Regions from separate parts of the Adlercreutzia sp. CNCM I-6207 genome, predicted to be linked through region 1. Evidence: riboswitches for the same ligand, from Rfam matches in the RefSeq annotation. Region 1 holds a riboswitch; the other holds the start of a gene.
What was found. A riboswitch is a leader RNA that binds a small molecule or an ion and turns the genes downstream of it on or off. The one in region 1 is predicted to bind thiamine pyrophosphate.
Positions count from the first base shown of each region.

Region 2: it holds a riboswitch for thiamine pyrophosphate, as region 1 does, so the genes downstream of both, thiM (hydroxyethylthiazole kinase) here and thiC (phosphomethylpyrimidine synthase ThiC) in region 1, are expected to answer to the same signal.

Region 1 covers NZ_CDRVLZ010000006.1:6,385-21,102, forward strand. Annotated here, with positions in the region: gene thiE (thiamine phosphate synthase) at 1-226, opposite strand, end outside; gene thiC (phosphomethylpyrimidine synthase ThiC) at 483-1,841, opposite strand; TPP riboswitch at 1,832-1,956, opposite strand; gene ACW4QM_RS04380 (thiamine diphosphokinase) at 2,018-2,644, opposite strand; RNA gene rnpB (RNase P RNA component class A) at 2,823-3,195, shown strand; gene ACW4QM_RS04390 (DivIVA domain-containing protein) at 3,442-4,245, opposite strand; gene ACW4QM_RS04395 (YggT family protein) at 4,309-4,566, opposite strand; gene ACW4QM_RS04400 (cell division protein SepF) at 4,613-5,410, opposite strand; gene ACW4QM_RS04405 (YggS family pyridoxal phosphate-dependent enzyme) at 5,515-6,207, opposite strand; gene ACW4QM_RS04410 (polyphenol oxidase family protein) at 6,212-7,039, opposite strand; gene ftsZ (cell division protein FtsZ) at 7,064-8,185, opposite strand; gene ACW4QM_RS04420 (cell division protein FtsQ/DivIB) at 8,846-9,958, opposite strand; gene murB (UDP-N-acetylmuramate dehydrogenase) at 9,951-11,102, opposite strand; gene murC (UDP-N-acetylmuramate--L-alanine ligase) at 11,112-12,500, opposite strand; gene murG (undecaprenyldiphospho-muramoylpentapeptide beta-N-acetylglucosaminyltransferase) at 12,547-13,647, opposite strand; gene ACW4QM_RS04440 (FtsW/RodA/SpoVE family cell cycle protein) at 13,652-14,718, opposite strand, start outside.
Region 2 covers NZ_CDRVLZ010000001.1:109,262-123,979, forward strand. Annotated here, with positions in the region: gene ACW4QM_RS00425 (aminotransferase-like domain-containing protein) at 1-1,652, shown strand, start outside; gene ACW4QM_RS00430 (ATP-binding protein) at 1,753-2,613, opposite strand; gene ACW4QM_RS00435 (MTH1187 family thiamine-binding protein) at 2,717-3,016, opposite strand; gene thiM (hydroxyethylthiazole kinase) at 3,041-3,958, opposite strand; TPP riboswitch at 4,039-4,174, opposite strand; gene ACW4QM_RS00445 (MnmA/TRMU family protein) at 4,330-5,568, shown strand; gene ACW4QM_RS00450 (LysR family transcriptional regulator) at 5,620-6,546, opposite strand; gene cysK (cysteine synthase A) at 6,898-7,830, shown strand; gene ACW4QM_RS00460 (ATP-binding protein) at 7,951-9,606, shown strand; gene ACW4QM_RS00465 (helix-turn-helix transcriptional regulator) at 9,738-10,718, opposite strand; gene ACW4QM_RS00470 (cation diffusion facilitator family transporter) at 10,744-11,853, opposite strand; gene ACW4QM_RS00475 (hypothetical protein) at 12,634-13,581, opposite strand; gene ACW4QM_RS00480 (LL-diaminopimelate aminotransferase) at 13,737-14,718, opposite strand, start outside.

The DNA.
Region 1 (14,718 bases):
CGGCCGCGCGGCAGAGCGCGAGCAGCTCCTCCGCCTCGGCCCGCAGCGCATCGCCGGTCGCCTGCTTGTCGCGCAGCTGCACGAAGGTCGCACCCCCGGCAAGCGCCGCTTCCACGCATTCCGCCAGCGTCCGCTCTCCGAGCCACGCGTTGTCCGTCACCGCGTACAGCTTCAAGGCACAGCGAATGGCCTCCGCCGACCACTTTCCACGTTCCCGTACAGGCATGTTCACTCCTTGTTCCAAACCAGGTGTTCGTTCTGGTCACTTTTTTCGAGTTGTTAGACATTGCGCAAGCGCGATGCCGAGCAAACAGGAGGAAACACTACGAAAATGCCTGGTCAGACCTTTTTAGTTCTTTGTTTCCGCAAAATGCCCTGCTGAAAAAGTCTAACAACTCGATTTTTCTGCCTCGATAGGGGGCGAAGATCGACCCGACCCTGCGCCTCGCGCCCCATTCTCTTCCAGCGCCTCCTTGGCGCCCCTACTCCGCATCCAGGTCGACCACGAGACCGTCCATGATGTCGTTCACGGTCTTCATGGCGCACATCTTGCCGCACATGGTGCAGGTGCCCTCGGTGGAAGGCGGGGCGCTCTCGAAGACGGCGCGGGCGCGGGCCGGATCCAGCGACAGCTCGAACATCTCGTCCCAGGCCACGCGCCGGCGCGCATCACTCATGCGATTGTCGCGATCGCGCGCGCCGGGCACGCCTTTGGCGATGTCGGCGGCGTGGGCGGCGATCTTCGTAGCCACCAGCCCCTCGCGCACGTCGTTCGCGTCCGGCAGGCGCAGATGCTCGGCCGGCGTCACGTAGCAGAGGAAGTCGGCGCCGGCAGAAGCCGCGATGGCGCCCCCGATGGCCGCCGTGATGTGGTCGTAGCCCGGGGCGATGTCAGTCACAAGCGGCCCCAGCACGTAGAAGGGCGCCTCGTGGCACAGCCGCTTCTCCAGCTTCATGTTTGCGGCGATCTCATCGAGCGCCATATGCCCGGGGCCTTCCACCATCACCTGCACTCCGGCGTCCCAGGCGCGGCGCGTCAGCTTGCCAATTTCGATGAGCTCGGCGATCTGCCCGGCGTCCGTGGCATCGTAGCCGCTGCCGGGACGCATGGCGTCCCCAATGGAGATGCACACATCGTGCTCGTGCAAGATGGCGAGCACCTCGTCGTAGTACTCGTAGAAGGGGTTCTCGCGACCGGTGGCCTCCATCCAGGCGAAGATGAGGGAGCCGCCGCGGGACACAATGTTGGTAAGCCGCCCCGTCTCCTTGAACGACTCGATGACCCGGCGGTTCATGCCGGCGTGGATGGTGACGAAATCGACCCCGTCCTCGGCATGGGCGCGCACCACCTCCAGGAAGTCCTCGGGCGTGATGGCGATGAGCGCTTTTTCCAGGTAACCGATGGCGTCGTACATGGGCACGGTGCCGATCATAGCCGGCGACTTCTCAACGAGCGCGCGGCGGAAGGCGCGGGTCTTGCCGGAGTTGGAAAGATCCATGATGGCGTCGGCGCCCAGTTCCAGGGCCACGTCCACCTTCTCCCATTCCAGAGCCTCATCGGCCAGATCGCCCGAGATGCCGAGGTTCACGTTCACCTTCGTGGAAAGAGGGACGCCCTCCAGGGTGGAACCGACGCCGGCTGGAACAAGGCTTGCGTGATGGATGTTGGCCGGAATGGCGGTGCGCCCGGCGGCCACGGCGGCGCGGACGGCCTCCGGCTCGCGGCCTTCGGCGGCGGCCACGGCGGCCATTTGAGGCGTGACGACGCCGGCGCGGGCGAAATCGATCTGGGTGATGGGGGTTTGCGCGTCGGCGGCGGCGCACGGTGCGGCATTGGCCATAGAGACTCCCTTCGTTGGCATTACCCATATCAGGTTCTTCGGGTCGGGGCGTATCCGGCGCCCCCTCTCAGCCTGCCCGACCGTCGCGCGGCTGCAAGCTCCCCGGGTATGAGGTTGTAGGCACAGTATAGGGAAGTTGGGCCGCGTCGCAAGCGGCGTGGGCGCGGACGGCCGCCCTACAGGGGCATAAACACCGCCAGCGTGCCGCTCTCCACCGCGATGCGCGCCGGCTCGTCGACCATCTCGTTGGAAAGGCCCCAGCTCGTGCGGTTCGTGAGGGCCACGCCGTCAAGGCCGTACTTCAAGCCTTCTTCCACGACCCCTGCAGAAACATCGGTCAGCGAGAACACCGACACGATACCGCTCGGCAACGCGGGAAGGCGCAGCTCGCCGGGGCCGACGAGAAACGCGATACGCTCGCGCTCCCCCACTGCGGCCACAGCGAGCCCCCGCTCGGCAAAGGAGGCCAAGAGCTGCAAGTTCGCCACCGTGTGGTCGAGCCGCCCCCCGAGCGCGCCGTACACCTCCACGGCATCGGCGCCGCGCGCGAGGGCCTCCTCCAAAGCCAATTCCATATCCGACGCGTCCTTCTCCGGCGAAAACGCCTTCACGGACATGCCCTCGGGCACGTATCCCAGCGAGTCGAAGTCGCCCATGGCCAGATCAGGCGCGCAGTCCACAGCTGCCAGGGAGGCAAACCCCCCGTCCACGGCGATGACCGCATCGAAGGCGCCCTCTTTCCAATGGGCGGCAAAGTGAGCGGCATTGAAATCCGATGCGCCAACTAATGCGACCGTGCTCAAAACATATCCTCCATTCACATTCACCATGTCATCCTTAAGCGAGCGCAAGTCGAAGGATCTCATTGCGGGGAGCCGCTAGATCCTTCGACCTCGTGCTGCGCGCTCCGCTCAGGATGACACGGTGTGTCACTCGTGTGGTTCGACCAGGGTGAAGCAAGTTCTGCTACAATACCACAGGCGAGCGGGCCAGACGGTCGCGTACCCCCTCAGGGGTGCGAGGAAAGTCCGGGCTCCGCAGGGCAAGATGCCAGCTAACGGCTGGGCGGGGCGACCCGACGGAAAGTGCCACAGAAAAGAAGACTCCCCTGCTCGGAACATGCGGTGCGAGCCGCATGCGCGACACAGGAGAAAAGCTGAAACGGTGCGGTAAGAGCGCACCAGCGCGGCGGCAACGTCGCGGCTTGGCAAACCCCATCTGGAGCAAGCGCAAATAGGAGCGCCATACGGTGGCCCGCCGTGCGCTCGGGTTGCGTGCTAGAGGCGCGGGGCGACTCGCGTTCGAGATAAATGGCCGTCCCCGACAGAACCCGGCTTACAGGTCCGCTCGCCTCTTTGTTTCGTTTGCCTGACGGCGCACAAACTACGTCGATGCTGCGGTTCCGACAGGCACCTGGCCTTCGCATTCAAAGCTTTCCTTCGCGTACCAAAGTACGCTCAGCCGCTTTTCAAGCGAATTCCAGGCACCTGTCGGAACCTCGCTGACTTCCTTGGGCGAACGGGTAAGACAAAAGATCAAGTAATAAGAAGAACCGCCCAATAAGGCGGTTCTTACATACCATATAGATTCTCTCAGCTGATTAGTCGATCTCTTCGAACTCGAAGTCGTCGGCGTCGCCGAAGCCCGAGAGGTCCTTCTCGTAGGGAGAGGCAACCGGGGTGGCGGCGGCCACAACGGCGGCCGGGGCCTGAGGCGTCACGTAAGCGGAGGGCGCCACGTACTCGTCGATCTCGAAGTTGCCGGTGAGGCCGGGCACCACGTCGTACTCGCCGTCCAGCGCCGTCGCGGCGGCCGGCACGTTGGCGCCGATGTCGGCCAGCTTGCGGGAAGCGTCGGAGATGATGTCCTTCAAGAGGTCAGCGTACTCCTCGCGAGCATCCTCGCGGTCGTCCTGCAGCTTGCGGATGGCGTCGATGACGTCCTGGCGATCGGTGTTGGCGCGATCGATGATGCGCTGGGCCTCGTCGCGGGCGTCCTGGATGGTCTCAGTGGCGTTCGCGTTGGCCTTGGCGAGGATCTCGTCGGCCGAGCGCTGGGCGATGATGAGGGCCTGGGCGATGGCGTTGTCGTCGGCGCGCTTGTCGGAAAGCTGGCGCTCCAGATCGGCGATGATGGCGTCCTTCTGGGCGAGCTGAGCGTCGTACTCGGAGGTGTCGACGGTCGCTGCAGCCACCTCGGTGATGGCCACCGTGGAGGCGGCGGGCGCGTCGAAGCCGCTGAAGCGGTCGGCCTCCAGCTGATCCTGGAGGTGCGCGATGGTGTCGTTCAAGATGTCGATCTCGTCGGCGACATGCTCGAGGAACACGTCCACTTCATCCACATCGTAGCCTTTGCGGTCGATGGAGAAGCTCTGATTGTGGATGTCGGAAGCGGTGATTGCCATGTAGGTACCTCAGTTTCTTACGATGTTACGTCGCTGACACGTCGGAATGCCGGCCGTCTGAATTTAGAAAATCATCACCAGCAAACGTACCCCGAATTGTAATACAAGCAGAGCGATGATGGGAGTCACGTCCACCATTCCTCCAAGGGGCGGAATCAATTTTCGGAACAAGTTCAAATACGGGTCGCACAGCTTGCCCAGAGCGCGGTAGATGTCGCCGATGATGCCGCTTTGGGTGTTCGGCAGCCAGGACATCATCACGTAGATGAAGATGATCATGGAGTAGGCGTCGGCCAGTCTCACGAGGAGGTAGGTCAGCATAGTTCAAAGGCTCCTTAGTCGGAAGGTCTTAAGGGCGCGCCAAGCGCTAGATGATACCCTGAGTGCGCAGGTAGGAGCGCTCGGCCTCGGTGAGCTCGTCGATGCGAGTGAGGGCGAACACCTTGTTGCCCACACATTCCACGTTCGCATCCAGCGCGCTGGCCACGCCGAAGGAGAAGTCCAGGATGCGCTTGGCCAGCGCATCGGGAGTGGCCGCCAAATTCAGCACCACCGCATTGCCGAGCTTGAGCGCCGTGGAGACGGCCTCGGCGTCGTTGTAGGCGCCGGGAGCCACCACCTTCAGCGTGCGAGAGGGGGTGAAGCGCGAACCGGAAGCGGAGGCAGAAGTGCCTCGCGAGCTTGCCGGGCGCGTATCGGCCGGGGGCGTGGTGGATTCGAACAGTGAGTTCAAACCCTCGGAGCGGGCGTGATGCACCGCCGAGGCGGCGGCGGAGGCGGCGGCTGTGCCTTCTGGGGTCATCTGCGGCGGCAGCGAGGAATCGACCATCGTGCGGAACGAGCTGGAGGAGCCGCGGCGGCTCGCGGGCGCATCGTCGTCGGGCAGCGTGGGGACCGCCGTGCGGGCGCGCACGGCGTCGATGGAGACGAGACGGGGCATGGAGGAGCGGCCACGGGAACGCTCGCCGGGCTCGCGGGTGGTTACCGAGTCGTAGGGGTCATAGGCCGAGCCGGACGTGCGCTCGTAGGACTCGTCGTAGCCGTACTCGCCGTAGTCGTCGCCCTCTTCGAATTCCTCGTAGTCCTCGTAGAACTCCTCGTAACCGTTCTTACGGCCGAAACCCAGCTTCGACTTGATGTCGCCGAACATGCTCTTGCCGTCCATGGAGCCTCCTGCTTCGTGTGGGCGGTGCCGCCCGCCGTGGTTCTAAGGTCTAAAGGGGCGCTTGCGGCCCCGCAGTGTTCTCGATCATCATACCAGCTTGAAGGCTACTCCTGATAAGATTCACTAAAGATGGCCCGCCCGACGCGAACAATGGTAGCCCCCAGGGGCACCGCCTCGCGCCAGTCGTCGCTCATGCCCATGGAGAGCTCCGTGAAAACGGCGGCGTCATCGGCGGGAAGCTGGGAGCGAATCTGGGCGGCCAGTTCAGCTAGTCCCGCGAAGGCCTCGCGGGCCGCCTGCGCGTCGCCGGCAGGGGCCATGGTCATAAGGCCGCGCACGGACACGTGGGGCAGGGCGGCCACCGTGCGCACCAAATCGGCCGCCTCGACGGGGTCGACGCCGCTCTTCGACACCTCGCCCGACACGTTCACCTCGATGAGCACGTCCTGTACCTTGGAAAGCTCCGCGGCCGCGCGATCGATTTTCTCGGCATGGCGTCGTTGGTACAGGGAGTGGATAAGCGTTGCAGAGGCGACGATTTCGGGAATGCGGCGCGACTGGATGTTGCCGATGAAGTGCCAGCGAGCCTCGGGGAACGCGGCGGACTTCGGCACGATCTGGTCGGGGCGGTTCTCGCCGAAATCCCGGGCGCCCCCCTCGATCGCCTCGGCCACGCCCTCGGGCCCAACCGTCTTCGACACGGCCACGAGGAGCACGTCCTCGGGCGCGCGGCCCGCAGCCACCGCTGCCTCGGCCACCTCCGCGGCCACCCTCTGATAGCGCTCGGCAATACTCACAAGCTCATTCCTTTCGACCGGCGAAGGCACTGTGGCGTCCGCAGCGGCCTCCGCTTTTGCGATACGAGAAGTAAAGGTCGTCGCGGTAGGCGGTGCACTCCCCCGACGACGCGATGCGCGCCTCCGCGACACCGGCCTCGGCGAGACTGGCGCGCACGGCGGCTTCCAAATCGAGATGATCGGCGCCGCGAGCGCACGAGGGCCCGAAGCGCTCGGCGAAGCGGCCGACGAGGTCGGGGACGCACTCGTAGCACTCCGCGCCGATATGCGGGCCGATGTAGGCGTTGTACTCGGAAGGATCGGCGGCTCGCCCCGCACGAGCGTCGAGAGCCGCCAGCGCCTCAACGGCCTTGGCGGGGATGCCGGCGAGCGCTCCGCGCCAACCCGCATGGGCCACGGCGTAAGCCCCCGACGGGGACACGACGATAACCGGGGTACAGTCGGCGAAGCACAAAAGCGCCGTCACGTCCGGCACGGCCACGGCCACGCCGTCGGCGCCGGCGGCCCCGGCGCGCGTCACCTCCTCCCATGCGGCAGCCGCATCGTCGTCCAAGGCGAGCACGACATCGCCGTGCACCTGGTTGAGCGTCAGCAGCCGAGTACTCCCGAGGCCCGCGGCATCCAAGAGGAGCGCGCGGTTCTCAGCCACGGCCATCGGGTCGTCTTCCACGTGATCACCCAAGTTGAGACCGTCGTAGGGAGGCTCGCTCACCCCGCCCTGGCGGCGCGAGAAACCCAGGCGCACGCCGGTGGCCACGAACAGAGGCTCATCGGTTAAAAAGGAAAGGCCCGCTGACGGGCGGGCCTGCAATGTCGGCTTGGGAAGTGCCATGGGACTCGAACGTCGACCTCTCCCCTAGCGGGCGCGCTTCAGGAAGTCGGGGATGTAGTCCTCATCCGTGAAACGGCTCGTGGGCGCGGGGGCCGAGAAGGTGACCGGCGCCTGCTGGACCGGCTGGGAAGCCGGCTCGGTGGAGGCGAACAGGTCCTTGCGGGGGGCGAAGTCCATGGAGGACTGAGAGGCGCCCACCTTGAAGCCCGTGGCGATGACCGTGATGCGCACGGCGTCCTTCAGCTCCTCGTCGATGATCTGGCCGTAGATGATGTTGGCGTTCTCGTCGGCACAGGCCTCCACCGTGCGGGCCGCCTCGGAGACCTCGGTCAGCGTGAGATCCGGGCCGCCGGCGATGGAGAACAGCACACGCGAGGCGCCGGCGATGGAGGACTCCAGCAAGCTGGAAGAGGTGGCCTGCTGGGCCGCGTCCAGCGCGCGGTTCTCGCCCGTGGAGATGCCGATGCCCATCATGGCCGTGCCGGCATCCTTCATGACCGTGCGGATGTCCGCGAAGTCGAGGTTGATGAGGCCGGGGATGGTGATGAGGTCGGTGACGCCCTGGATACCCTGGCGAAGCGTGTCGTCGCAGATGCGGAAGGCGTCGATCATGGACGTCTTCTTGTCGACGATCTCGAGCAGGCGGTCGTTGGGAATGACGATGAGGGTGTCGACCTTCTGGGAGAGCAGATCGATACCCTGGTCGGCCTGATTGCGGCGAAGGCGCCCCTCGAAGGAGAAGGGCTTGGTGACGACGCCCACGGTAAGGGCGCCGATCTCCTCGCGGGCGATCTCGGCCACGATGGGGGCCGCGCCGGTGCCCGTGCCGCCGCCCTCGCCAGCGGTGACGAAGACCATGTCGGCCTCGGCCAGAGCCTCGCGGATCTCCGCGCGGCTCTCCTCGGCGGCCTGACAGCCCACCTGGGGGTTGGCGCCGGCGCCGAGACCACGGGTCAGCTCCTCGCCGATGTGGATGGTCTTGTCGGCATCGGACATGAGAAGGGCCTGGCGGTCAGTGTTCACGGCGATGAACTCCACGCCGCGCACGCCGGCCTCCACCATGCGGTTCACGGCGTTCGTGCCGCCGCCGCCGACACCGACGACCTTGATGACGGCCAAATGTTCAGAGCCTGGAATGTTCGGCATTTCGTCCTCCACACCTGTTGCGTTTTACTGCTGCGTTTGTCTCGTTTCCGCGCGTCGTTGCTCGGGCGCGCCCTGCGGTCCGCCCAAAGGCGGCATTTATGCAGGACATTGTACACGATGCCCATTCGTTTGCAACGCAAATCACCGCCAAAGGAGCCTGCAGATACACGAATACGACAAGAAACCCACCGCATCGCGCTTCGCAGGGCGGCAAAGCGGGCAACCGCGCCGTGCTTCGCAGGGCTCCGAAGCGAGCGACCGCATCGTTTTCTCGCTTCCTGGGAAAACTCTCGGTCGGCGAACCTCCCCGTTTCTGCAGCAAATCTTGAGTTATAAGCGTCTCGATGCGGGAGAGAAGGCCCGCAGAAGTTTCCATATTTGCAAAACCCCAGGTCGTGAGCATTGGCTGCGGGGGTTTCAAAAAGTTCCGCACCCCCTAGACGCTTACAACTCGCGATTTGCTGCAAAAACGGGGGTGTTCGCCGACCGAAGACCGCGACACCTGCTCGGTAGACGCGGTTGGGAGGGGCGACCAAGGTCGCCCCCTACGGGAAAGATCGCTCACGGTTTCGCCCGAGGAAGTCAGGGAGAAGCCAACCGGTGCCTGTCGGGCGCGCAGCGTCGGCAGGGACGTTCGTCCCGTAGGGCGAGCGAAACCTCCTAGACGGCGCGCCAGGTGGGGCGGTCGGGGACGCGGACGTTGATGTAGGAGACTTTGCCGGGGTTGTCGGCCATGATCTGCAGGACGATGCGTTCCTTGTCGCGGATATCCTCGGCGGTGCCGAAGGCGATCTCGATGCCGTTGTCCAAGGTCAGGCACGTGGAGGCGGCGTCGGTGGCCGTCACCGTCTTTACCTGCTCGGCAAGTTCCGTGGAAAGGCCGTCCAAGATGGCCAGGGCGTTGTTCACGTTGCCGTCGGCGCAGTAGGTGCCCACCTCGGGCGTGAGGCCGAAAGGCACGCCGGTGATATGCAGCACCCGGTCGGCGTCCTCGTAGATCTGCGGAGAAATGGTGGCACCAAGTTCGGAATCGCGGGCGGGAATCTCCATGAGCCACATGCCGTCGGAGGCGATGGCCCACATCTGGGTGACCTTCGCGTTGTCGGCCGCCACTTCCACGATGGCGGCGATCTCGCGCTCGGTGACGTTGATCTCCAGCGTATCGGGGAAGATGCGGTTCACGGACACGTCGGCGACCCAGGCGTCGCGGTCGACGCTGTTGGCCACCGAAGACGTGTCCACGTTCAGAAGCGTCGTACCCTGAGGCACGGCGGCGAGGATGGCCATCTCGTCGTTGGTGAGGTGGTCGGCGCCGTTGACCTTCACCGACGTGATGGCGAAGGCCCCGCTGAAATAGAGGGCCGCATAGGTGATGCCCAGCACGCAGACGAGCACAAGCGCCACGATAAAGGCTTTGAAGGCGCCGGAGCGCTTCGGGCGGGCGATGGCCCGGGCCGCCGGCGCGCGGCGGTCGCCACGAGACGCGGGCAAGTCCCCCAGGCGCACCGATGTCGTCACCGTGCGGGGCGCGGGGCGCGCGCCCGAGGCGCGACCGCCGGCAGAGCGGCCGGCCGCCGAAGATGCCGCCGAGCCGAAATGTGCGCGCGAGGTCGGGCGCACGGACGGGGCAGGTCGGGACGAAGCCGGGCGCATCGGGGCCGACGCGGGGCGCCGCGACGGCGAGGCGCTGCGCGAAACGCCTCCGCGCGCACTCCCCCGCGAGGTGGAGCCCCGGGGAACCGAGACGTTGCGGTTGCTCGATCTCCTAGCCACGGCGACCGTCCTCGTCGCGCCCCTCGCCTGTGGAAAGCGCGCCAACCTCGCCAGCAGTCTCGCCAGCGGCCGCGTCAGCGGAAGGCGTGCCGCGCTCGCCGGTAGAAGGCGCGGAGCCCGCCGTAGAGGCAACGCTCGCGCCCGTGCCAGCAGACGTGCCGCCAGCGGCACCGCGCGCGCACTCGTCGCCAAATGCCTCGTCGGCACCGCGCGCACTCGGGAAATCTTCGTCGAAGCCCAGCATGCGCACCTCGGGCACAAGCTCGACGCCGGTGCTCTCAAGCACGGCGGCGCGCACCTGTTCCATGAGCGCGCGCACGTCGGCGGCCGTGGCGCCACCGCGGTTCACTATGAAGTTGCCGTGCAGCTCGGACACTTTCGCACCGCCCACCTCGGCGCCCTTGCATCCCGCCCCCTCGATGAGGCGCCCGGCCGATCCCCCCTCGGGGTTCTTGAACACGCTGCCGCAGGTGGGCTCGGAAAGCGGCTGGCAGCCCTTGCGCCGGGCGAGGTTGCCCTCCATCTTGTCGCGCACCCGATAGGGATCGGCGGCCTCGGCGGCCAGCTCGCATTCCAGAATCACCTCGTCCGCCGCAAAGGAACTCGCGCGGTAGCCCCAGGAGATCTCGTCGCCGCGTCGTCGGGCCAGGCCGCGCCCGGGCCGGTAGGTGGTGACGGAGACGACGCGCTGGCCTATCCACTCGTCAGCCGTGCCGGCGTTCATGCGCAGGGCGCCGCCCACGGTACCCGGAGTACCAACGGCGAACTCGAAACCGCCGATAGCGCGCTTGAAGGCCTCCTGCACCACTGCAGAGAGCGAGGCGCCCGCGCCCACGATAAAGCGGTCATCATCGAAGCGCAGGGTGCGGAAGTCGCGGCCGAGCACAATGGCCACGCCGGCGAATCCCGCATCGGCCACGAGCACATTGGAGCCGCGGCCGAGCACGACCCAAGGCGTGCCCTCGGCCGCGCAGACGTCCACCAGCCCCGTGAGCGCCCCCACGGAATTCGCGCGCACGAAGAAGCGCGCCGGGCCTCCGATGCGGTAGGTGGTGTGGCGACTTAAGGGCTCGTGGGCGTAGACGTCGCCGTCGAAGCGGTCGTCCACAAGCAGCGATTGCACGGGCGAGGCGTGACGGGCCATGGGGCTCCCTTAGCGGCCCAGCTCGTCCACAAGCTGTGGCGCGATGGCGGTCACGTCCCCCGCGCCCATGGTGATGACGAGGTCACCGGGCTCGGCCACTTCCAGCATATGGGGCACCGTGTCGATGCGGCGCGGCACGAAGACGGCATGGGGATGCCCATGGTCGGTGACCACGTTCAAGAAGGTCTTGCCGGTAACGCCCGGCACCGGCGCCTCGCCGGCGGAGTACACGTCCATGAAGGTGACGGTGTCCGCTTCGTCGAAGGCGCTGCCGAACTCGTCGCGCATGATATCGGTGAACAGGGCGACGCGGGAATAGCGGTGCGGCTGGAACAGCACGTGCACACGGTTGAAATCCAGGGCCTTGGCCGCCTTGATGGTGGCGGCGATCTCCGTGGGGTGATGGGCGTAGTCGTCCACCACCGTGACCCCGCCGGCCTCGCCGATAAGGTCGAAGCGGCGACGAACGCCGGCGAACTCCTGCAGCTTCTCGGCCGCCAGATCGACATCGAGGCCCAGAAGCGAGATGAGCGTCAGCACCGCGGCACCATTGGAGACGTTGTGCAGGCCCGGGTTCTGCTTGATGCGGCTGGCCACCACGCGCCCGTCGGGCAGCCGCAGGGTGAAGCGGGTGCCCACGCCCTGGGCCTCCGTGGCCAGGATGCGGGCGTCGCAATCCTCGGAAAAGCCGTAGGTGGTCACGGTGCGCCCGGTGCCGCGGGCCACTTCCACCAATTTCGGGTCATCGCCGCACACGACGATGGGACCGCCCTCTCGCACCCCGGAGAGGAACGCGGCGAACTGGGCGTAAATCTCCTCGAGTCCCTCGTAGTGGTCCAGGTGATCCGCCTCGATGTTCGTGACGATGGCCGCCGCCGGGGAGAGGTAGGTGAAGGACTTGTCGGACTCGTCGGCCTCCACCACGTAGGAGCGGCCGCGCCCAGAATGGGCGTTGGTGCCGTAGGCCCGCACGATGCCGCCGATGAGGAAGGTGGGATCGTAGCCCATGGCGTCCAGCGTGCTGGCGAGCATGGAAGAGGTCGTCGTCTTCCCATGGGTGCCCGCCACGGCCAGCGTGTCCAGATCGCGCCCGAGGCGAGCGAGCATCTGGGCGCGGTGCACGATGGGAAGGTTGCGCCGGCGCGCCTCGATGAGCTCGGGGTTGTTCTCCAGGATGGCCGTGGAGACGACCACCGTCACGTCGCCGTCGGGGATGTTCGCGCCGTCCTGGCCGATGAACACGGTGACCCCCGCATCGCGCAGCTGCTTGGTGTAGCGGCTCTCCTTGATGTCCGAGCCCGACACGGCCATGCCCTGGTCGTGGGCGACCCGGGCGATACCGCTCATGCCAACGCCGCCGACCCCGATAAAGTGAAGCTGCTCTTGTTCGCTATTCACGTCGCCTCGCCTTTCGTCCTCGTTGCAATCCCGCTATTGTAAAGCATCAGCGCGCCGTGGCGACGCCGACCACAACATCTGCCAAGGCGGCCGCCGCCTCGCCGGTCTTCTGGGCCCGGGCCGCCGCGACCATGCCCTCGCGCACCGACGCGTCGTCGATGAGCGCGAAGAGCTTGGCTTTGAACTCGTCGCTTCCCAGCTCGTCGTCGGGCATCATGAACGCGGCGCCCGATTCCACCCACGCGCGGGCGTTGGTGGTCTGATGGTCCGCCGTGGCGAAGGGATAGGGCACGAGCAGGGCCGGAATGGCCAGCGCGGAAATCTCCGCAAGCGAGGTGGCCCCGGCGCGCGACACGATGGCGTCGGCCGCGGCCAAAGTCTCCCCCATGCGATCCTGGTAGCCCAGAAGGTGCCAGCGGCGCGCCTCGTCATCCGTGAGCGCCAGCGCCTCGGTCACCGCATCCAGCTCCTTGGGGCCCGTGATGTGCACGATGTGCAGATTCGGGCGCGCGAGCAGCTCGTCTTTCAGGGCGACGACGGCCTCGTTGATGTGGCGCGCGCCCAAAGACCCGCCGAAGACGAGCAGCATGAAATCATCCTCGGCAAGGTCGAACATCGCCCGGCCCGCGGCGCGATCGGCCTCGATGACCGAACGGCGCACGGGATTGCCCGTCACGGTGACCGGCGCGGCCGCGCCCAGGCTCTCCGCCGAGCACTCGTAGGTCACGCAGACGGCGTCAGCCCGCCGGGCCAGATACTTGTTTGCCATACCCGCCACGGAATTCTGCTCGTGCAGCACCACGGGCACGCCGGTCTTCTCGGCCGCTCGGGCCACGGGAATGCACACGTACCCGCCAAAACCCACGACGACGTCGGGCTTGATGTCGGCAAACCACTTTTTCGCCTTGCCCGTGGAGGCGGCGATCTTCGCCACGCCCTTCGCGAGGGAGGCCGGATGCGATCGGTCGAACCCTGAGGCCTCGAAGGCCGTGAACGGGATGCCGGCGGCGGGCACGAGGCGCGACTCCACCCCGCCGGGGGTGCCGGCGAAGCGCACGTCCCAGCCGCGGCTTACCAGCTCGTCGGCCAGAGCGAGGGCGGGGTTGATATGCCCGGCGGTGCCTCCGCCGGAAAGAACGGCCAGCATGAGCTTACCTCCTGTAATTGGAACGGTTAGATGGGCGCGCGGAGCGGGATCGGGCCGAAGCATCGATGCGACCGGATCCGCTACGACTCGAGGCGCCCGCGGAACGCGAGCGCAAAGACTCCCCCGACCGCGTTCGGCCCGACGGCGCAGGGGGCGCCGGCTCCCGGCGCACGAGGCGCAGATCGGCCCGGCGCTGCTCGTAGACGGACGGGGCGGCCGGCGCCGCGGACACGGAGAGCACGAGCCCCACCAAGATGAACGAGGCGATCATAGACGTGCCGCCCGAGGAGATGAAGGGCAGCGGCTTTCCCGTCGTGGGAAACACGCCGATGACGCAGGCGATGTTCAGAAACGCCTGGAACACGAGCATCACCGTGGCACCGCCGGCGATCATGGCACCGATGTCGTCGGCCGCCCGCTCGGCGATGGCGAGCCCCGCATACAGCACGCAAAAGAACAGCCCGATGACGAAGAGCGCCCCCACAAGCCCCAGCTCCTCGCCGATGACGGCGAAGATGAAGTCGCTCTCCGAGGCGAACAGGTACTGGAACTTCTCATGGGAATTGCCGAGCCCCACGCCGAAGATACCGCCCTCGGCCAGCGCGTAGTAGGAGCGGATGATGTTGTAGCCGGTGCCGTAGCCGCCCTCCCCGTCGTTCCACGGATCCATGAACACGAGGCGGTCGGAACGGTAGCCGGTGCCGAAGATGGCCACGAGACCGCCGAGCACGGCCACGCCCAGACAGGCGAAGATGACCCGGCGCGATACCCCGCCCATCCACATGACGGCGAGAATGCCCACGAAGCAGATGGCCGTAGTACCCAAATCGGACTGGGTGCGGTACATGAGCGCGATGGGGGCGATGATGAAGATGAGCGCGCGCACCATGGTGGCCCGGCTCTCCACGAGCCCCGCCCGCCAATCGACGACGAGGCGCACGGCCACCAGGATGAAGGCGATCTTGCAGAACTCCGAGGGCTGCAGCCCGACAGGCCCGATATAGAGCCAGCGCTGGGCGCCGTAATGGTCGGTGCCAGCGAGCCACACGGCGAAGATGAGCGCCACGGCCA
Region 2 (14,718 bases), on a different contig from region 1:
GCGGCTTCTATGTGCAGGAAATCGGCCCGAATTTGGCAAGTTTTTCGAGGGTTTCGACGCGTGAAACCGTGAAATCGCCTTCCAAAGCCGGTTTCGAGGGCAAAAGCGCGCTCGGCGTAGCCAAAATGGGGGTTTCGGGAAACGATGACGTCGAAACCCTCGAAAAACTTGCCACAAAAGACGAGTCCTTTTGTATAGCTTGTGGCGAAGGGGATGTTTTGGGGGTGCATTTGGGGCTCCGGGGCGAATCAGGCCCCCGTGGGTATGAGGCGAAAATCCGAAGCAACGGGGGTATCGAGGACGGCAGGGCCGGATGCGGGGCATCTTGGTGCGGCCAGAATGATGTCGGGCGCAAATGGCTCGCCGACTTCACAGGGGCGACGGCGCCGGAAGGGGTGTTTCCCTATGCGGCGTGGGCGCGGACGTTGCGGCGCGTGCTGGCCGACGAGAGCGAGCGCACGGTGCTGGAAGCCGCGGGGCCCCAGGGATCGCCTCGGTTGCGGGCGGCCATCGCGGCGCATCTGCGGGGCTTTCGCGGCATGGAGGTGCATCCCGACCAGATCGTGATCGGTTCCGGTGCCCAGTCGCTTTATGGTCTGCTCGTGCAGCTGCTCGGCCGCGACCTGGTATACGGTGTGGAAGACCCCGGCTATCCGCGGCTTGCGAGTATTTACCGGTCGAACGATGTGGCGGTGCGGCCGATCGCCCTCGACGAGGAGGGACCGTCGTTGGAGGTTCTTGAGCGCGCTGGCATCGACGTGCTGCATTGCACCCCTTCGCACCAGTTTCCCACCGGCATCACGGTGCCGGTGTCGCGTCGGCGCGCGCTGGTGGAATGGGCTTACGGCACCTCGGAAAAGTCAGAGAGCGTTCTGGCGCCACGCGTCAGTGATGGGCCCAGCCGGCCCTCTGAGGCTAAGTGGGATCCGGAAAACGCCTTGGTGGACGAGTGCGGGAGTGGGAAAGTCGGCGGGATGCTTGAGACCCGGTCGCGCTATCTTATCGAAGATGACTTCGACTGTGAGTTCCGCATGGCGGGACGTCCCGTGCCGACGCTCGCGACCCTCGATGGGGCTGGCCGCGTGATTTACGCGAACACGTTCTCGAAGACGCTCGGAGGTGCTTTCCGCATTGGGTACGTGGTGTTGCCCGAAGAGCTGGCCGAGCGGTTTCGCGACAAGCTTGGTTTCTATACCTGCACGGTGGGCGCGCTCGAGCAGCTGACATTGGCGCGGTTCATGGAATCGGGCGACTACGAGCGCCATGTCAATCGCCAGAGGACGCGCTACCGACGGCTGCTGGGTGCGCTGACGGAGGCGCTTGCGGCGTCCCCGGCTGGCAGCTGCCTACGTTTCGCCAACGTGGGCGCCGGGCTGCACTTTCTCATGGAAGTCGGAATCGGCGCAGGCGACGAAAGGGGCGAAGGCGCGAAAAGCGCCGAAGGAGACAGCGTGGCCTTCGAGGAACGCGTGGCTCGGCGCGCCGCGGTTCGTGGCGTGCGCTTGGCGCCGTTGAGCCGCTATCGGTTCAACGACCGCGGGACGAGTCGGCGTCGCCCCGCTTTTGTGATGAGCTTTTCCTCCGTAAAAGAAGAAACGATCCCGGAGGTGGCCGGGATCGTTTCCGAGGCAGTTATGGCCGAGCTGGACTAATCCGGCCGTCACAGCGGGTTTCGAGTTTTTCGCCGTTGCGATGGCGGCCGGACGCGATCCTGGTCGAGGACGTTGCCATGGGTGTTTGGGGCGACCTTAGCTAATCGATGACGTCGCCGTTGACGGCGAAGGTGATTACCTCGAAGGGGATGTCCTTGCCCGACTGGGCGCAGGCCTCGGCGGCGGCGCGCTCGAGGCCGCCGCAGCAGGGCACCTCCATGCGGGCGACGGTGACCGAGGTGATGTCGTTGGCGGCGATGATGGCGGCGAGCTTGTCGGTGTAGGAGCCCTCGTCCAGCTTGGGGCAGCCGATGATGGTGACGTTGCCGCTCATGAAGCGCTCGTGGAAGCTGGCGCAGGCAAACGCGGTGCAGTCGGCGGCGATAAGCAGCCCGCGGCCCTGGTAGTAGGGGGCCTGCGCCGGTACGAGCTTGATCTGGCACGGCCACTGAGCCAAGCGGTTCGGCAGAGCGGCGGCCACGGCGGAAAGCGCGTCGGTGGCGCCGGCAGCGGCCGGAGCAGCGGCGCGGCCGGCCGGCGTGGGGGCCGGTGCCGAGGCGCCGTTCAGGGAGCGGCTGCGGGAACCGGGGCATCCGCCCTGGTGCGCAGGCGACGGCGCCGGCTTCGGAGCGTCGTCGATGAGGGTGCGGGCGGCCGAGCCGGGACAGCCGCTGCGGTACTCGGCCGCGGCCGGAACGCTGCCAGCCGTCGCGCCGCCGTTGCGGGCGCCCAGGTGTGCCGCCACGGCAGCCTCGTCGTAGGGAGCGGCTTCCCGCTCGACGAAGGAGATGGCGTCGGTGGGGCAGGCCGGCAGGCAGTCGCCCAGCCCGTCGCAATAGTCGTCGCGCACCAGGCGCGCCTTGCCGTCGACCATGGCGATGGCGCCCTCGTGGCACGCGTCGACGCACAGGCCGCAGCCGGTGCACTTGTCCTCGTCGATGTGAATAATTTTGCGGAGCATGGAACCTCTTTCGCTTCGTGTCGTATTTCGGGAAGCATCATAGCGGGCCAACGCGAAAGCGCAAGGGCCTCCATGCAGATGATGGAAAGTTGTGGACGAACCCCTAATCGGTCAGCAGTGCCTCCACCTTCTCGACCTTGGTGTGCAGGGTGTCGCTGTGCTCCGGGCGGATGTCGGCCTTCAGGATTACCTCGGTGCGGATGCCCTGGTCGGCGAGGCGCATGGTGGCGTCGCGCACGACGGCCATGACCTCGTCCCATTCGCCCTCGATCTCGGTGAACATAGAGGTAGTGCGGTGGGGCAGCCCGGAGTCGCGGATGACGCGAATGGCCTCCGCCACGTAGGGGGCCAGCTCGTCTCCCACGCCGAAGGGGGCGATGGCAACGGCAACAAGCGTGTTCATAGGAATCTCCTTTTGTTTCTCGGCTTACGCGGCTGATGCGCTGGCAAGCGCCAGAGGTGCCTCGGCCACTTCCTCGGCGGTGAGGTTGTAGAGGGCGTCGAGGAAGGCGACTTGGAAGCTGCCGGAGCCGTTGTAGGTTTCGGCAGCGCGCAGGCCGGCCAGGTTGTAGGCGGCCGTTGCGGCGAGCGCCGCCACGAAGGGATCGGCCACGCAGGCGTAGACCGCGCACACGCCCCCCAGCGAGCAGCCGGAGCCGGTGATGCAGGTCATGAGGGGCGATCCGCCGGAAAGGCGCGCCACCTGGGCGCCGTCGGTGACAAGGTCGGTAGTGCCGGAGACGGCCACGGCCCCTCCCGTGAAGCGGGCGCACGCCACGGCGGCGCGCTCGGCGGCGTCCACAGAGTCGGTACTGTCCACTCCGCGGGGACCGTCGCCGGAAGCGTCTTCGGCCGCGTCGTCCCCGAGTCCCCACAGCTCAGCCACGGCGATGATCTCCGAGGCGTTGCCGCGCAGGATAGCGGGGGGATTCTCGCGCACAGCCTCGATGAGCTGGGTGCGCAGGCTGCCGATGCCGATGCCCACCGGATCGAGCACCCAAGGCTTGCCCGCCCCCGCGCAGGCGCGCGCCGTGGCGGGAACCGTTTGCTCGTAGACGGGCAGCAGGGTCCCCAGGTTAATGTACACGGCCCCTCCCAGGGCTGCGACGCATTCGCCCTCGTCGGGCAAATACACCATGGCCGCCGAGCCGCCGACGGCCAGCTGGGCGTTGGCGACGAAGTTCTGGGTCACGGTGTTGGTGATGGAAGGCGCCAGCGGGTTCGTCTCGCGCACCTCGTGCACGGCGCGGGCCATGAGCGCCCGAAGCTCTGCCTCGGTTCGGGTGCTGCGGGACGCGCAAGCGTCTGCAGGTGCGCTGATGGCGCAGGTGGAAGGTTCGGTCATGACGATTCCTTTCCGGAAGCTGAAGCGCTGGCCTGCGGGCGTGCCAAAAAGAAAGACGCTCCCTGCAGGAAGCGCCCCTTGTGCTTGGTGAGCATGCTCCCTACGACAGTGTTAGCTGACAGGTTCGAAGGGTTGGGCAAGCGCCCTCTCAACCGCATCGACGAGGTGGCCATGGGTTTGGCTCGCTTTGTCGGGGCGGTACCCCTGCATGGTTCCAGCGTAGCACGATTGGCAGTGGGCACGGGCGGGGATGCCTGTCTCGCGCTCCACAGGGCGGTGAGCGAGGGGAAGGTGGAAGGCGAAGACGCGGACGGAGCGCGATGGAGCAGGGAGAGAAGAGAGATGCTCCATGCTGTGCTATGATGCGCCCCATGACTTTCGGAAATGACAGAGGAACGGCCGCGGCGCCCGGGGCGGCCAGCGTGATGGCGGCGATGTCGGGAGGCGTCGACAGCTCCGTGTGCGCGTTGCTCTTGCAGCAGGCGGGCTACGACGTGCGCGGTGCGACGATGGTGCTACGCGGTGGCGAGGTTTTGGGCGACGCCGGGAAAGGCGAAGGGTCGACGTGTGGGTCGGCGCGCGATGTGGAAGATGCGCGGGCAGTGTGCCGGCGTCTCGGCATTCCCCACGATGCCTTCAATCTGCGCGATCGTTTCGATGCGGCGGTGGTGAACCCGTTCTGCGGGGCCTATCTCGAGGGCCGCACGCCCAACCCCTGCATCGCCTGCAACCGGTTCCTGAAATTCGAGGCGCTGCAAAAGCGCCGGCGCCAGCTGGGGCTCGATTACGTGGCCACGGGACACTACGCCCGGCGCCGCTGGGACGAGGCGACCGGGTGCTGGCAGCTTCTGCGGGCGAGTGACCCTGCTAAGGATCAAAGCTACGTGCTGTACCACCTCACCCAGGACACGCTCGCCCACATGCTGTTTCCTCTGGGCGAGCTGACGAAGGACGAGGTGCGCGAGCTGGCCCGCGCCCACGGCTTCGTCACAGCGGAAAAGCCCGAGAGCCAGGATATCTGCTTCGTTCCCGACGGCGACTACACGGGATTCATTGAAGCATGGTGCCGGGCGTGTCGTTGTGAGGGAGAAACCTTGTGCACGCCCTTAGGACTCGCGGGCAAGGGCGAACCAAGGTCCGCTCCTACGGAGACAGGTGCGAAGAAAACTTCGGTTGCTACTGCTTTTGAACCGGGCGAGATTGTGAACCGGGAAGGACGTGTTCTCGGGGAGCATGCAGGGCTCATCCGCTACACCATCGGGCAACGCAAGGGCATCGGTGTGGCGGCGCGCGAGCCGCTGTACGTGCTGGGGAAAGATGCGTTTGCCAACCAGCTTATCGTCGGCTTCAAAGACGAGCTGCTCAGCTCAGGAGTAGTGGCCTGCGATGTGAATCTCATCAGCGGAGGCGTTTTGGAAGGCCCGCGCGAGGTGCAGGTGAAGACCCACTACCGCCAGCGGCCCGTGCCAGCGGTCGCCGAGCAGACCGGCCCCGACGAGCTGACCGTCACCTTCGACGAGCCCCAGCGCGCCGCCGCCCCAGGCCAGGCCGCCGTCCTCTATGAAGGCGACATCGTCCTCGGCGGCGGCACCATCGTCCGGGCTTTCTAGCCCGCCCGAAAGGAGACAGGGGCTGCGGATGCTGTCTGCTGCTGCTTTGGGCTACAACCCCGCGAGGCCGATTTGGTAGCCTTCTACGAACAGGCTCAGCTTCTCGATGTAACTTTGGGCCAGAGGCGACAGCTGTCGCTCGTTGTGAACGATGTAGCCCACGCGCATGAGCTCTTTGGTCTGCAGGGGCACGCTGGCGATGCCGGTGTACATCTCGCTGGAGAGCACGCCGGTGGAAATGGTGTAGCCGTTGTGGTGAGCGAGCAGGTTCGAGAGGGTGCCGCGGTCGCTCACGGAGATGCACTTTGTGTGGGGCAGCTCGGCCAGGGGCTCCTCGGAGTAGAAGAACGAGTTGTTTGCCCCCTGCTCGAAGGCGTAGCGGGGGTAGTCCTCCAGATCTTCCACGGTCACCTCGGTGCGCGAGGCCAAGGGGTGCTTGTCGCTGACGAATACGTGGGGCTGCGCAGTGAACAGCAGGTTGAAGGAGAGGTTCGCGTCGGAAAGGGCGTGCCCGATGACGCTCTCGTTGAAGGTGGAGAGGTACAGCACGCCCAGATCGCTGCGGAAGTCGCGCACGTCCTCGATGACCTCGGAGGTGCGGGTCTCGCGCAGGCTGAAGTTGTAGCCGGCGCCCTCGTACTCCTCGGCCAGTTCCAGGAACGCCTCCACCACGAAGGCGTAGTGCTGGGAAGTGATGGATAGACGCTGCGCCGCCTCGCCGCCGCGGCCGGAGTAGCGCTGCTCCATGAGGTCGGCCTGCTCCACCACTTGGCGGGCGTAGCCCAAAAGCTCGATGCCATCGCTCGTGAGCGTGATACCGCGGTTGGATCGCTCGAAGATGGTGACGCCGGTCTCGCGCTCGATGTCGCGCACGGCCACCGACAGGCTTGACTGCGAGACGTACAGCGTGTGCGCCGCCGCCGAGATGGAGCCGTGGTTCGCGATGGCGATGAGGTAGCGAAGTTGCTGCAGGGTCATGGGAAGCTCCTATGGCGGGTTAGGATTCAAGTCTAGGGAACTGCTAGGCATTATACGACCGTCGGGCGGCGATGGAAGGGAGAACTTGACGGTGCGCCACGGTTTTCTCGGCCGCCTCGCCATCGGAAACCGCTATGGCGCGGGCCGTTGACGAAGTGGGGCTATTCAGTAGGATGGGGGCAATGCATCTCCTCGTCGGTCGGAGCCGCGCGGTATTCTGATTCGCTCAGACAGTCCTCGCTCTGCGAAACAGTCCACTGGACTGTTTCGTTCGCTGCGGAACTCGCTCGGTCAGAACACCCCACGTCTCCGACCGGTTGCCGGCTTTGTTTCAGCCAGAAAGGATTTCCCATGACCGTCCACGAGAACATCACCGAGCTGATCGGGCATACGCCGTTGGTGGAGCTGACCAACTACGAGCGCGCCCACGAGCTGCCCGCCACGCTCATCGGGAAGGTGGAGTCGTTCAACCCCACCGGCTCGGTGAAGGACCGCGCCGCCCAATCGATGATCGACGCCGCCGTGGAGGCCGGGGTCCTCGACGACGAGACGGTCATCATCGAGCCCACCTCCGGCAACACCGGCATCGGCCTTTCTGCCATCGCCGCCGTGCGGGGCAACCGCATCATCATCGTCATGCCCGAGACCATGTCCGTGGAGCGGCGCAACCTCATGCGCGCCTTTGGGGCGGAACTGGTGCTCACCGAAGGCGCCAAGGGCATGAAGGGCGCCATCGAGGAGGCCGAGCGGCTGGCGGCGGAGATTCCGAACTCGTTCATTCCCTCGCAGTTCTCCAACCCGGCGAATCCGGCCGTGCACGAGCGTACCACTGGCCCGGAGATCTGGGAGGACACCGATGGCGTGGTGGACATCCTCGTGGCCGGCGTGGGCACCGGCGGCACGCTTTCGGGCACCGGGGCCTATCTGAAGGCGCAGAACCCGGCCATCCAGGTGGTGGCCGTGGAACCGGCCGGATCCCCCGTGCTCTCCGAGGGCCGCGCCGGCGCCCACAAGATTCAGGGCATCGGCGCCGGGTTCGTGCCCGAGACGCTGGACACCGCTATCTACGACGAGGTCATCGCCATCGAAGACGAGGAGGCCTTCGAGGCCGGGCGCGAGCTGGCTGCCCATGACGGACTGCTCGTGGGCATCTCCTCGGGCGCGGCCGTGGCGGCGGCGGCGAAGTTGGCGCGCCGACCCGAAAACGTGGGCAAGAACATCGTCGTCATCCTGCCCGACACGGGCGAGCGCTACCTTTCCACGGCCATGTTCGATTTCTCGTAAGCCCTCCACGTTTCTCTTTCGTTACAAATTCGTGGGCTCATCGACAGCTTCGGGGGCGCTGGGCAACGGCCGTGGTAGCATACGGAAAGCACCTTTTCGACCGACAGAAGAAAGCAGCACATGGCAACCTCGGCGCCCTCCATATTCCCCGCTTTAGCCCAGCTCGACATCGGCGACGTTCTCGCTCATATGCCAGGCGGCTTTTTCATCTACCATGCTGATGGCGACGAGGCGGTGGTCTACGTCAACGAGGCCTGCCTGCGCATCTTCGGCTGCGCTGACGAGGAGCAGTTCGTCGCGCTGACGGGCGGCACCTTCCCCGGCATGGTGCACCCCGAGGACATCGAGGCCGTGGAACACTCCATCAGCCGTCAGATTCAGGCCGACCGGTACTCCATGGACTACGTGGAGTACCGCATCATCCGCCGTGACGGCTCGGTGCGTTGGATAGAGGACTACGGCCATCACGTCACGTTGGACGCGGGCGAGTTCTTCTACGTGTTCATCAACGACGCCACGGACAAGCTGCGCGAGCGGGCCGACGAGCTGGAGGCGGTGAACGCCCAGCTGCGCGAGGCCTATGTCCGCGAGCTCGAGCACCGCACCATGCTGCGCAACGCCCTTTCCGAGGCCGAGGCCGCCAACGTGGCGAAAAACACGTTCCTCTCGAATATGTCCCACGACATCCGCACGCCGCTGAACGCCGTGGTGGGCTACGCGTCGCTCATCTCGGCCCATGGTGGCGAGGCCGAGCGGGTGCGCGCCTACAGCGACAAAGTGCTGGCCGCTTCCGAGCAGCTGCTCGACGTGGTGAACGAGACGCTGGAGATCAGCCGCATGGAGGCGGGCCATGTGCAGCTGGCCGAGGCGGAATGCTCTCTTTCCGAGCTGGTTCTGCAGGCGCGCATGGACATGGTGGATCTGGCGGACCGCGCCGACGTCACCCTGGCCTGCGACATTGAGCCTCTGGCCCACGATCGCGTGCTCGTGGATGCCGTGCGCCTGTCCCACGTGCTCACCCAGCTGGTGGACAACGCCATCAAGTACTCGCCGGCTGGCAGCACCGTGCGCATCAGCGTGGCCGAGAACGCCGGCGCGCCCCAGGGCTTTGCCAGCTTCCGCTTCGTCGTGGCCGATAAGGGCGTAGGGATGGAGCCCGCGTTCATGGAGCGCATGTTCATGCCCTTCGAACGGGAGAGCAACACCACGGCTTCGGGCGTTCAGGGCACGGGACTCGGGCTCACCATCGTGCGCAACGTGCTCGATCTTATGGAAGGCGAGCTCGCCGTGGAAAGCGCGCCGGGGGAGGGCTCCACTTTCACCGTGGACATCACCTTCCGCCAGGCTCCCGCCGACGTGGCCGCCGAGGCGCCGCGTCCGAGCCGCGGGCGGGGCCCGGTGCACCGCATTCTGCTCGTGGAGGACAACGAGCTCAACCGCGAGATCGCCTGCTGCCTTCTGGACGATGCGGGCTATGCGGTGGACACGGCGGAAAACGGCGAGGTGGCCCTGGGGATGATCGAGGAGGCCGATGCGCGCGCCTACGACTTGGTGCTCATGGACATTCAGATGCCGGTCATGGACGGCTATGCCGCCACCCGCGCCATTCGCGCGCTGCCCGACCCGCTGCGCGCATCGCTGCCCATCATCGCCGTGAGCGCCAACGCGTTTTCCGAGGATCGCAAGCGCTCCCTGGAAAGTGGCATGGATGCGCATCTTCCCAAGCCGCTCGACGTGCACCGTCTTCAGTCCCTCATCGAGAAGGTCGTTCACTAAGATACGCCCGTAGGGGGCGACCTTGGTCGCCCCTGTTTTGTCGTGCATAATTGTCCCGCTTGCAGAGGGCTGACCAAGGTCAGACCCTACGGGGAAGGCGCGATTGCCCCGTCCGGGTGCGCGCGACGGGGCTAATAGCTGTCGGCGATGTCCCTGAGGTAGTCGGCGTACTGGCGGGCGAGGGCCTTAGGGGCCTCCAGGCGCACGGCGGTGCCGAACTGGGCGAGCCAGCCGAAGAAGACGGGGCTGGCGGCCACGGTGACGTGCACGCGGGCATGGGTCGCATCCACCGGCGCGCTTTCCACGTCCTTGCCGAAGCGGTCGATAATGGCGCTCATGACCGATTCCTCCACGAGCAGCGTCGCCGGCGTCGTCTCGCCGCCGAACATGGAGAACGTGCGAGAAGTGTAGGTCGCTGCATCGAAGGTGGCGATGCGTTCGTTGCGCACGGCCGCGTCGTCGGTGATGCGCAGCCCTTGCATGCGGTCGACGCGGTAGCTGGGGAAGGAGTCGTGCTTCTCGTTGTAGGCGATGAGGTAGTAGCAGCCCTCGGAGTAAATGAGGCATACCGGCGTCTCACGGTAGATGCGGCCGTCGCCCTGGGGTCGCGGCTGTTTGTTCACGTCGTGCTTCACGTAGCGGAAGGCCACCTGGCGGCGGCGCCGGATGGCCTCGTGCAGCGTGTCCACGTGATGGAACACCGACTCGTTCTGCATCTTGATGCGGCCTTCCACGTGCACGTTCTTGGAAAGCGCGGCGGCGTGGTGGCAGGAGCCCAGAGACGCCAGCCCTTCGGTGAGGCGATGGGCCATACGAACCGTGAGGAAGCGCGAGGACTGCACGGCGTCGGTGAGCAGCATGAGCTCGGCGGCGGTGAAGGTGCGCGAGACGAGGGCGTAGCTGACCGGGTGCGTGGGAAGCTTCGCGATGTCGAGACCGAAGTCGCGAAGGGCGTCCAAGTCGCGGTACACCGATTTGCGCTCGGCCTCGATGCCCGCCTCAGCCAGCCCGGCGATGATTTCGGGGCAGGTGAGGCCGTGACTCTCGTCGGTGCGCTCGTAGAGCATCTTGGCGAGGTTGAGCAGCTTCAGTTTCTGGCTCTCGCCCGCCATCGTGCGCCCCTTTCCCCACGATCGCCTACGTTGGCTGATCGTCTTCGTAATCGTGGTCGATGACGACATTGTAGGTGTAATCGGGATATTTTTCCTTCAGATGGGCGATTATTTTGTCGCGGATGGCGTCGTCGTCGGCCTTAAAGCCTATGACCAAATCGAAGTAGACGGTCGAGGTTTTCTCGTCTACGTAGAAGCCGTGCACCTGCAGGATCGCCGGGTCGCTTTTCGCGAGGGCGTCGAGGTCGGCATGCAGAGGGGCGAAGGCGCCGGTGGTGTTCTCGGCGTAAATGCCCACGGTGGTGAGGATGCCGAACTTCTCGGTGAGTCCTTCGCTGATCTGGCGGGTGAGGGCGTGGATGTCGCGGGCGCACATATCGTCGGGCACCTCGATGTGCACCGAGCCCAAGACTTCGTTGGGGCCGAAGTTGTCCAGCACCACGTCGTAGGTGCCGCTCACATCGGGGAAACTGTTGGTGTAGGCGATGATGTCGTCGACGAGCTTCTTGTCCTCCGGGCCGCCGATAAGCGGCGAGAGGGCGTCGCCGAGCACTTCGAAGCCGGCCTTCAGAACCACAAGCGAGATGATGAGGCCCACGGCGCCGTCGATGTTCAGGCCCCAGAAGTTCTGGGCCGCCGCTACCACGAGCGTGCCGGCCGAGAGCACCGCGTCGTAGTTGGAATCAATGCCCGAAGCGATGAGGGCCTCGGAGTTCGTCTTATCGCCGAAGCGCTTGAACATGATGCCGATGGCGATCTTCGCGAGGATGGCCACCACGATGACGATGATGGTGATGGTCGAGTAGCTGGGCGCGCCGGGGTGGATGATCTTGTCGATGGATTCGCGCAGGGAGATGAAGCCGGCCACGAGGATGATGATGGCGATGACGACGCTGGTGAGGTACTCCACGCGGCCGTAGCCGAAGGGGTGGTGGCGGTCGGGCCGGCGCCCGGCGAGCTTCGTGCCCACGATGGTGACGATGGAGGACAAGGCGTCGGTGGCGTTGTTCACGCCGTCCAAGATGATGGCGATGGAGTGGGACATGAACCCGACGGCCATCTTGAAGGCGACGAGCAGCACATTGCCGATAATGCCGTATACGCTCGCTTTGACGATTTCCCTCTCGCGGTTCATGACTCTCACCCCTGATGGTTTGCGCTTGTGCCTCTTGGGTCGGCGTGCCTCGCTGCGTTATGGGCGCCGTTGCTGCTGGTGCGGCCGTTGATGTGGCTGCTGCGCTGGCGCCGATGCCGCCGCTGGTGCCGCCACCGGCGCGGCTGTTGACGCCGCCACTGGTGCCGTTGGCGCGGGCGCGCGTTATCTCATGGGTCGATTATAGGTCTCTCTCCAGGTGGGCAAGTCCCCGCCCCGTAGCCTTTCCGAAGCAGTTCGGTAACTATCCTGCTCGCCGCCGCCGATTGCGGGCGCTTTGGCAGAGAAGATGGGAAGGCAAGCAGACGGCGTTGACCGCCTGCGGTTGCGCACCCATCCGTAGCCTGAGACGGTTTTCTGCCATCGCCGTTTCCCGTTTGCGACATTTTGGGCCCTCGGGCTATGCTGCTTTGGCAAAAACCCACGTCTGGCTACGGGTTTTTGCCCCTTTTTGAGTTTCGACCCGCAGCCAGAGGGGGCTTTTTGTCGGGAAAGCTGCGGTGGCCTGGCAAAAACCCCTCTCGTGCTACGGGTTAGCGAACGGTGCTCTGCGGGTGGATGGGGTATATGCGCCGATTTGGGGCAAGAGGAGATCGGTTCGAGAAAGAAAGGGAAAGAGAAAGGGAAAGAGAAAGAGAAAGAAAGAGAGAGAAAAAAAGAGAGAAGATCGTTCCAAGAAAGAGAAGGCCCTCCGGCTATAGAGTGGGAGGGCCTTCGTGGCGGGTGATGGCGGCAGCGATGTGGCTTGCCCGCGAGTCGAAGTTAGGCGGTGGGCTTGTCGTTGTCGGCGTCGTCGGTCGCAGTGTCGGCGGCTGCGGTGTCGGCGTCGGAGGAGATCTCCTCGACGACGGCTACGCCGGCCTGGGCGTCTTCGATGTAGTTGTCAGGCAGGACGATGGCCGGCTCGGCTGCGGCCTCGGCGGCTTCCTCGGGAGTCTCGGCCGGGGCGAAGGTGTCCTCCTCGACCGTTTCCACCACGGCGGCGGGGACGGGCTCGGCGACCGTCTCCTCTGCGACGGCAGCTACGGGTTCGTCTGCTGCTGGCTCGGCCGCGACGACCTGTTCGGTGGCGACGACTTCTGCCGCAGGGGCCGTAGCGGCCGTGGCGGGCATCACTGCGCCGGCAACGGCCTCGGCGGCCACGGCAGCGGCCACGGGAACAGCGGCGGCCGGGGCGGCAGGCTGCTGGGGCGCAGCGGCTGCGGGCTGCACGGGCTGCTGCGGGGCTACCGGTGCGACAGGCGCAGCGGCCGGGGCGTAGCCGTAGGGAGCGGCCGGAGCGGGGGCGGCGTACAGGGCGCGGTCCTTGTTGGCGAACACGGCCACGATGATGCAGAGCACGAGCGACACCCAGCAGCAGGAAAGGAGGCTCACCACGGCGGCGACGATGTTCCAGATCATGATGCCGCGCAGCTTCTCGGGCTTGGCCGCGCCGCGCACGCCGAGGATGCCAGCGACGAGGATGAGCACGGCGCAGACGATCACGAGAAAGACGAGGAAGCCCAGCATGCCGAGCAGCGCCGACACGTCATCGGTGGTGAAATAGAGGCCGTCTTCGGTGTAGAAGTAGTCGTAGCCGGAGCCGGAAATGGCGGCGCCGCCGACGCCGAGGCCTGCCCAGGCGATGAGCATGCCGAGAATGCCGAGGGCAGCGAGCACGATATTGGCGATGCTCATGCCCTTGATGGCCTTAGCATGGTTGGTGTTCATGGTGATCTCCTTGGATCGGGGACGATGCAATGCGACCAGTATAGCGGTGTATTGTTGAGTTGCGCGGTCGACGATCAATTGTGGAGCGATTGTTGACAAGCGTCAGCAATCGGCGCGCGGGCTCGACTGAGCGCCGATTCCGTGGTGCGCTTCGGCTAGTCGCGACTCTCGGCATCGAGCATCCGCTTGATGCGCTCGACCGCCTCCTTGGTGTCCTCGGCGTCGCCGAAGGCGGTGAGCCGGATATAGCCCTCGCCGGCCGGCCCGAAGCCGGCGCCGGGGGTGGTGATGACGTTCGCCTCTTCCAGAAGGCGGTTGAAGAAGCCCCAGGAGTCGGTGCCATTGGGAGTGCGGCACCACACGTATGGGCTGTTGTCGGCGCCGTACACCTCAAGGCCGGCAGCGGCCAGGCCCTCCTTGATCGTGCGGGCGTTGGTGCGGTAGAAGTCGATGGTCTCGTCCACCTGGGCCGCGCCTTCGGGGGTGTAGATGGCCGCCGCGCCGCGCTGGATGACATAGGAGGCGCCGTTGAACTTCGTTGTTTGACGGCGGTTCCACATCGCGTTTAGGCTCTGTCCCTCGCGCACCAAATCGCGCGGCACCACGGTGTATCCGCAGCGGGCCCCGGTAAAGCCGGCGGTCTTCGAGAAGCTGCGGAACTCGATGGCGCACGTCTTCGCACCGGGGATCTCGTAGATGGAGTGGGGAATGGCGGCATCGGCGATGAAGCGCTCGTAGGCGGCATCGAAGAGGATGACGGCGTCGGTGGCGTTGGCGAAGTCGACCCATCTTTGCAGGGCCTCGCGGGAAAGCACCGTGCCGGTGGGATTGTTCGGCGAGCAGAGGTAGATGAGGTCGACGGGCACGTCGGGCAGGGCCGGCGTGAAGTCGTTCTCGGCGGTGGTGGGCATGTAGACGATGTTCGTCCAGCGCTCGGTATCCGCATCGTAGTCGCCGGCGCGGCCGGCCATGGCGTTGGTGTCCACGTAGACAGGATAGACCGGATCGCACACGGCCACGATGTTGTCCTCGGCGAAGATATCGCCGATGTTGCCGCAGTCGCTCTTGGCGCCGTCGGAGACGAAGATCTCGTCAGGGGCGATGGCGATGTTCCGCGCGGCGAAATCGTGCTCGGCG